DNA from 2 places in the Neobacillus sp. DFD-2R genome. Region 1 is predicted to be linked to the other one. Evidence: riboswitches for the same ligand, from Rfam matches in the RefSeq annotation. Region 1 holds a riboswitch; the other holds the start of a gene.
The links. Region 1 has a riboswitch for lysine ahead of AC3ANV_RS10105 (amino acid permease). Riboswitches for the same ligand answer to the same signal wherever they lie in the genome.
Positions count from the first base shown of each region.

Region 2: it holds a riboswitch for lysine, as region 1 does, so the genes downstream of both, dapA (4-hydroxy-tetrahydrodipicolinate synthase) here and AC3ANV_RS10105 (amino acid permease) in region 1, are expected to answer to the same signal.

Region 1 is NZ_CM173228.1:2,018,183-2,022,374, reverse strand. Features, by position in the region: gene AC3ANV_RS10115 (DMT family transporter) at 1-796, opposite strand, end outside; gene AC3ANV_RS10110 (YitT family protein) at 965-1,780, opposite strand; lysine riboswitch at 2,111-2,300, shown strand; gene AC3ANV_RS10105 (amino acid permease) at 2,399-3,865, shown strand; gene AC3ANV_RS10100 (hypothetical protein) at 4,127-4,192, opposite strand, start outside.
Region 2 is NZ_CM173228.1:3,429,158-3,433,349, forward strand. Features, by position in the region: gene AC3ANV_RS17195 (hypothetical protein) at 333-608, opposite strand; gene AC3ANV_RS17200 (D-2-hydroxyacid dehydrogenase) at 854-1,786, opposite strand; lysine riboswitch at 1,952-2,131, shown strand; gene dapA (4-hydroxy-tetrahydrodipicolinate synthase) at 2,261-3,148, shown strand; gene AC3ANV_RS17210 (acyl-CoA thioesterase) at 3,359-3,895, opposite strand; gene odhB (2-oxoglutarate dehydrogenase complex dihydrolipoyllysine-residue succinyltransferase) at 3,958-4,192, opposite strand, start outside.

The DNA of each region.
Region 1 (4,192 bases):
TTGCTTCAACTGCAGCAAGCTTCTGCATATTTCCTCGCACTAAATCTGTTGCTTGAAAAAACAAAATAGTTGCAATGACACCGGAGGAAACCGCAACAAGTCCTGATTGAATTGATTGCTCCAAGCTTGGAGGACCCACTGTTTGTAAACCATATATGGCCAAAGCAATCCAAAAAGGAAGACTGGCTAAAGTCATTCCTAATACTCGTTGAAACGCGTCCAGGCGGCCTCCAGAAATGTCCATCATCTTTCTGTTTCCTAAAGGATAAGCAAAAGAAGCCATGACAACAGGGAATACACCCAGTGCTAACCTAAGAAGTGATAGATGGTTTGCTTGTTCCAATTGCATCAGGATAATACCAAGTAAAATAAGCAAAGACATGGCTAAACCCTTGTAAGGTATTTTTCCCTTTACCTGTATTGAACCTTTATCAGTATGGACCATTTCGTAAAAAAATGGAGCCAATAAAGATCCGGAGATAATCGTAATTTGCCATGTGGCTGCAATAAGCCATCCTGGAGCATAGGAAGCTGAAAAACAAATCGGAGCATAAAATAATCCGAAGCCGACAGAGCTCCAGATAAACCATGCACCCGGCTGCTTTTTCATTTCACTTAGCAGTGATTTAAGGTTTCTTCTACCTATTACGATTATTAAGAGAAATGGTACCATAAAGAAATACCTTAATGAAGAACTCCAAATCCAACTTCCTCCTGCCAGGTCCATCTTCCTGTTAAGAATAAATGTAAATGCAAAAAAGAAAGCGGCAAAAATGCCTAATATAATGGACCGCATTGATTCCCTTCCCTTCTTTTTTCTGTTTCAATTCCAACCCTTTTTACTATAGCCATAGGATTTTTATCCATTATTTTAGTATATCAGAATTCAGAATTATTTGTTGATACTAAAAAAATCGATTTAATAATTAACTGAAATAAAAATAACCCCATTCCGGGGTTATTTTTATTTCGGGCTTGGTCGATGAAAAAGCCCCATAACTTCTATCGTTTCAGTAATATTAACGAATGCATCTGTGTCGACCTCCGAAATGAGGTTCTTTACTTCATTTAGTTCATAACGGGAAATTACAGTAACTAAAATATTACGTTTATCATTCGAATAACCGCCAACACCATCCATGATTGTTAAGCCTCTATACAAATTGGTAAGCAAATGCTTCCTCATTTCCTCACCCTTATTGGTAATAATCATGATTGTCAGCTTCGCATGATCAGTGTATATGGTATCCACAACTTTTCCGGTTACATAGATGGAAACTAATGTATTAAGCGCCGAATCCCAATTAAACAAAAAGCCACTGATTACGATAACAACTGCGTTCATACCCGAAAGCAAAACACCGATTGGAAAGTCTCTTTTTCTCGCAATAATCATACCAATGATGTCAAATCCGCCAGTTGATCCTGAACAACGGAAGACAATCCCTACCCCCAGTCCTGTTAAGGCACCACCGAAGATCGAAGATAGAATTGTATCCTTCGCAATTTCATGGACAGGAACTAAATATAGACCTAAAGATATAATCAATACAGAAAAGATTGAATTCAAGACAAACTTTTTGCCAATCATTTTATATCCGATAATTAATAACGGAAAGTTCAATAGGAAGTTTGCCAGCCCTGTATTAAGAGGAGTAATCATCCCCAAAATCATTGAGATCCCGCTTAGCCCACTACTTAACACTTCATGGGGGATTAAGAAAAGGTTAAATCCCACTACAACGATAAGGGATCCGATAATAATTCCAATAAATCTCACGGAAAAGTCCTCCTCACACCTGCCATATTTCTTTTAGAAAATAATACCGATTCTTATCGCTAATGTAAATTTAAAAGTTTTTTATAATAATAATAAATTATCTGTCAATTACAATTTTGTTGCTTCTTTACCCATTTCCCACTCGTTTTTTCAATACAAACTAAAGATTAACTTGATTCTTAAAGTGAATATTTATACACATAAAATCAATATTCATGCTATAATATAATTTTGCTCTGTTATATTTTTAACGAGAATACATTGACAATTTTACAATAGTATTTATACTTTAGGAGTATATTAATTTCATATCATAAATCCTCATCAAACCGATGAGGTAGAGGTCGCGGTTTTTATTAGTATAACGGATGAGATGCAGAGATATCCCTGACTCCGTTAGAAAGGAAAAGCTGCCGAAGTGTGCTTTCATCTCTGGAAAAGCATGCTGGGGCTGTCTCCAAATAGGAACAGAACTGTCACGTTTGGCCCTGCCAGCCATTCGTGTTGAGCTATCTTTCGGAAGGTATGATGCGGGGTATTGACAATGCCATCGATTCTACTTCGATGGTATTTTTTATTCCAAACTCCTTCCAAAAATAAATAAAAGGAGTCAAGACAATGCAAACTGCACGTGTAATAAAAGAAAGTTATACACCTAAAAATGAAGCAACGGAATTAAAACGAAGCTTAAAAGCTCGTCACCTTACAATGATTTCACTGGGAGGAACAATTGGTACCGGTTTATTTCTTGCCAGTGGTGGAGCTATCCATTCTGCCGGTCCCGGAGGTGCCCTTCTTTCCTATCTTGTAATTGGTGTCATGGTTTATTTTTTAATGACCAGCCTTGCCGAAATGGGTGCCTATATGCCTGTTGCAGGAAGCTTTAGCACATATGCAAACAAATTTGTAGATCCTTCCCTCGGCTTCGCCCTTGGGTGGAATTACTGGTATAACTGGGCGATTACAATTGCTGCCGAATTATCTGCGGTAACGATGATTATGAAGTTCTGGTTTCCGCATACTCCTTCATTTATATGGAGCGCAGTCTTTTTAATCATTATGTTTCTATTAAATTATCTTTCTGTAAAGGGTTTCGGGGAGGCTGAATACTGGTTCTCACTTATTAAAGTAGTTACCGTTATTATCTTTGTTATTGCTGGTGCATTGATGATTTTTGGGATTATGGGTGGTCACGTAATCGGCTTTAAAAACTTCACGATTGGCGATGCACCATTCCATGGCGGCTTTATGTCCATGCTGGGAATCTTTATGGCAGCTGGCTTCTCCTTCCAAGGAACAGAACTTTTAGGGGTTGCTGCAGGAGAAACGGATGACCCGTCCAAATCAATTCCTCGTGCTGTAAAACAAGTATTCTGGCGTATTCTTTTATTCTATGTATTAGCTATCCTAGTAATTGGACTTTTGATTCCTTATACAAACAGTTCTTTGGCAAATAGTGATGTAAGTGTATCTCCTTTTACACTTGTTTTTCAAAAGGCAGGAATTGCCTTCGCTGCATCTGTTATGAATGCTGTCATTTTAACAGCAGTATTATCTGCAGGAAATTCAGGAATGTACGCTTCAACTCGTATGCTGTGGGATTTAGCACGTCAAGGCAATGCACCTAAATTCCTTGGTAAATTAAACAAAAATGGTGTACCCGTTAATGCATTAATTGTCACTTCGTTAGTAGGTACGCTCGCATTCCTTGCTTCTTTATTTGGAGATGGCACTGTTTATGTATGGTTATTAAACGCTTCCGGAATGTCGGGATTTATCGCATGGCTCGGAATTGCCATTTGTCATTACCGTTTCCGGAAGGCATATGTTGCCCAAGGTAAAGACTTAAACTTATTACCTTATAAATCAAAATTCTTCCCATTTGGACCAATCTTCGCTTTTGCTGTCTGTGGATTTGTTGTTTTAGGACAAAACTACTCAGCATTTATGGGAGATCATGTCGATTGGAATGGCGTTTTAGTTTCTTACATCGGTTTACCATTGTTCCTGATTTTATGGCTTGTCTATAAATTTACGAAAAAGACAAAGGTTATTCCTTTACAGAAATGTGATTTATCAAATTAATTACGCTAGCACGCAATTGCGCGTGCTATTTTTTTATCCCATAAACTCAGAAAATTTCGAATGTTTTATCCATTTTATTAATTCCGCGGATTTTTTATCTTTACCCGCGAGTTTAGTCTTTAATTCCGTGTGGATTTACGATAATTCCGCCTCCTTTAAAGATATTTCCACAAAAGCAGAGCTCTTAACCCTGAAAATAAAAAATATTCCTATTTCATATTAGAAAGAAAAAAGCATTATCCCCAAACAGGAAATAATACTTTAAAGCCTGACTATAACCTCAGTTCCATCATTTAATTTGGTTTCAACTAAAATTAATCCTTTATG
Region 2 (4,192 bases), 1.4 Mb from region 1:
CTCTGTTAAATTTGCCTTTTGATTTCCGCTCCAATCAACATAGTGAGCTAAATCAAAAATAACCTTTAACATAGCCAAAAAATAAAAAGCTCCTAGCGTTTTCGTCGCAAAAGGAGCCTATACACCGAATAGCTTTTTAAGAATTTGCTTAACCGATACGAGCACCATATTACAGGATTTCTGCCAATGGGTTGAAAAACGTACAAAACGAACGAGCATTTATTTAAAAATGCGGCAATGGAATTTTATTTGATATGGGGAAAGTAAGCTTTAAATGAAAAATAACTGAAGTAACATTGTAGGTTAACAGACTTTTTTGCAGGAAAGTAAAATTAAACAACGATTTCTTTAATCGATTTAGAAATAGCCGTCCTGAATACCCAGATGATATCTGACAAAATGTCAGTATCAACAATAATTTCTTTCAGATCCCAATAAAGTTCATTTTTTCGATGGTAAAAAAAATTTCCGTCTTGCGACTTCATAATCGTTAGTGTCCCCTTTGGATTTTCAGTTTCCAGGGTAAGATAAAATTTTTCTCCATTCCAATAGGCAAATGTCTCGAAGTTTGTAAGAAAATCCGCTACCTCCCATTTGCTGCTAATCAACGTATTTCCTCCTCTCATTAATAAGTGTATAAAGTGTATGATTGGCTTTTGAAAATCAGTACCTCCAATCGAATATATTAGTATGTTTTTTGATTATGGCAAGAATACCCTTTCCATTCAATCATCTTGTTAGGAAGACAAACATGGTTTCTGATAAATAAACTTTATTAAATTCGTTTTGAAAATCCAAAAAGAGCACTCACCAACGAATGAGTACTCTCTTCTTCATTTTTACAAAAAACAATTTAATAGCCTTTTTTTGTATCCACCTTATTATGAAGGGGCTTATTTTCTTCAATGTTTTTCAGTGTTTCGATAAAACATGCAGCACCCTCATTAGGTGTTGTTACAGCAGAAATATGTGGGGTGATATGTATATTTGGATGATTCCAAAATGGATGATTCTCGGGAAGCGGCTCTTGTGAAAATACATCGAGAACGGCAAATCTGACATGATTATCATTTAAAGCATTTAGTAAGGCTTCCTCATCAAGGGATGCACCCCTTCCCACATTAATAAGTCCTGCATTTGATAAATGTGAAAAGAGATTCTCATCGAATAAATTTGCTGTTTGTTCGGTTAATGGCAAGGTATTAATGATGTAATTCATTTCACTTAATCGTGAAAAATGGGAACAAGCCGGCATAACCTCGTGAAAATAATCTTTTTCCTTCCCGCTTAAAGATACACCGTATACTTCTACTCCAAGTCCAGCCAAAATCTTAGCCGTTTTTTGTCCAATCTCACCGGTTCCATAGATCATGACCTTTTGTTCATTCAATAACTTCGGAGTTATGGGCTGCCATTTATTTTGGCGCTTTATTTCATGAAATTGGTCGTGAAACTGTAAATCTTTCAGGATGTAGCTTAAACAATACTCTGCAATTCTTTGTCCAAAGGAACAAATGGTTCTTGTTAGTAAAACAGCTTCCTTCCAGTCTTTTTTAAATAAAAAACGGTCAACGCCCGCACCCAGGGAGTGTACCCATTTTACATGACTATAATCATAATTAGATTTTAAATTGAAAGAAACTAAAGCGTCGGCCCACCCTAAATCAGCCTGGGTAAGCCCATCCTCAGGCTTATAGCGAAAATTTTGACGGAAGTCTTCCTTTTCTATTAAAGTCTTTAGTTCTTTGTACATTGGGCTAACCACTAGGATATTATTTACTATCATTCTTTTCCCACCTCTATTTTATTTTACACGAGTGACTAATTTCTTCATTATATAAAAACCCAAAAAATAAAGTTAGATAAAAGATATCCAAATACCCTTGTATTAAAAGGAATTTCCTGTTATATTACATACAATTAAATATTTTTCTTACTTCAAACCTTTTGAAGTGAGGATAGAGGCGCAAAGACCATTAGTACGCAATGTGAGGATAATGAGATCCATTGACGATTGTGGAAAGGGGAATTTGCCGAAGCTAAAAGATTCTCATTATTCTTGAAGCTGGTTCAGCTATTGAAGAAATACTGAACTGTCATATAGGAAACTATATGGAGGGCTATCTCACGCATGGGAACTTGTTTTTATTGAATGTTTCTACTGCAACAGCGAACCCTCGTTGTTGCTTTTTTGCGTTGATTTTGAACGGCCTTAACCACCACCTCTAATTTTAAAAATCTATTAAAAGGGTGAGAAATTATGAATTTTGGCCAGATTTTAACTGCAATGGTTACGCCATTTGATCAAAATGGCGAGGTTGATTTTAACGCGACGAGAGCTTTAGTCAATTATTTAATTGCTAATGGAACGGATGGATTAGTTATTGCCGGTACCACCGGCGAGTCCCCTACCTTAACAACAGAAGAAAAAGTAGCGTTGTTTAAATTTGTTGTAGAGGTTGTCGATGGTAGAATTCCGGTTATTGCCGGGACTGGATCAAATAACACGAAAGCCTCCATCAGCTTAACAAGTCTTGCTGAGGAAGCAGGAGTGGATGGGATTATGCTCGTCGTTCCATACTACAACAAACCGTCTCAAGAAGGATTATATCAACATTTTAAAGCGATTGCCGAATCAACACGATTACCGGTTATGCTTTACAATATCCCGGGACGAAGCGTTGTTAACATGTCTGTAGAGACCATTGTCCGTCTTTCGAAGATTGACAATATTGTTTCCATAAAAGAAGCAAGCGGTAACTTGGATGCCATGTCAGACATCATTAGCCAAACCCCAAATGACTTTACATTGTACAGTGGTGATGATGGTTTAACTTTACCGGTATTAGCGATCGGCGGAACCGGAATTATTTCCGTTGCTTCCCATATCATTGGGAATGAAATGCAAGAAATGATTAGTAATTTTAAAAACGGCAATCTCCAGGATGCTGCTTCAGCGCATCGCAGACTGCTTCCAATAATGAAAGCATTATTTTCCGCACCAAATCCAACACCTGTAAAAGCAGCATTAAATATGACCGGAATCAATGTTGGCGGTGTCCGCTTACCATTGGTTCCAATAAATGATGCAGAAAAAAAGGCGCTGGAAAGTATTCTTGCAGCTGACAAAACAGAAGTACTTATCTAATTCGATTAAAATTGCTTTTTGTATTCCTTAAGGAATACAAGAAAAAATAGGCTGCATCACTCCAAAATGATTTGGAATGAAGGCAGCCTATTTTTTGCTATCTATAATTCACATTTCGCCAGGTAAGTCAAAAGCACCATGTGTTTTTAAATAGTATTTTGCTCAACTCTGATTAAATTCCTATCAGAAAGTTTCATTGCGGACAGTCCGCTAAACGAATTCCTTTAAAGCATTTTCGTCCCATGGATAATTCGTTGTTAAAAACTCTGCCAGTTCTTTACTTTTTTGTTTTCTTTCTTTACGCATTTTTGCTCGGTCAGGTGCTGTTTCATGTAATTTTTTCTCTTCCGCTGTTTCCGGAATGACTTGTGGAACACGCGCCGGGCGTTTATTTTCATCAAGTGCGACAAATGTTAATAGAGCAGTTGCTGCCACCTTACGTTCACCGCTTTTTAAATTTTCAGCAATAATCTTTACGAACACTTCCATTGATGACGTACCTGTCCATGTTACATAGGAATCAAAATGGACGGAATCAGTTGTTCGAATAGGATGTAAAAAGTCAACAGAATCAGTTGAAGCTGTTACACATTCACTCCGGCTATGGCGTGCAGCAGAAGTTGAAGCAACTTGATCCAGATGATCCATTAACCGGCCGCCAAATAACGTATTATGATTATTAACATCGTTCGGGAATACACGACTTGTTCGTACTACGCGTGATTCTTTGCAAAATTTTGCCTCCATAAAAACATCTCCTCAAAACAAATGAATCCGTTCTATTTTTATTTCCATCCGGGTAATGCTAATTAGCCTTCCAATAATAAGGTTTCAGGGTCTTCTAGAAGTTCTTTTACTGTAGCCAGAAAGCTTACTGCCTCTTTTCCATCAACGATTCGATGGTCATAAGACAAAGCGATATACATCATTGGACGGTTTTCCATTCGTTCTTGATCAATGGCTATTGGTCTTGTTTGAATTTTATGCATACCAAGTATACCAACTTGAGGACCATTCAGGATTGGCGTTGACATAAGAGAACCA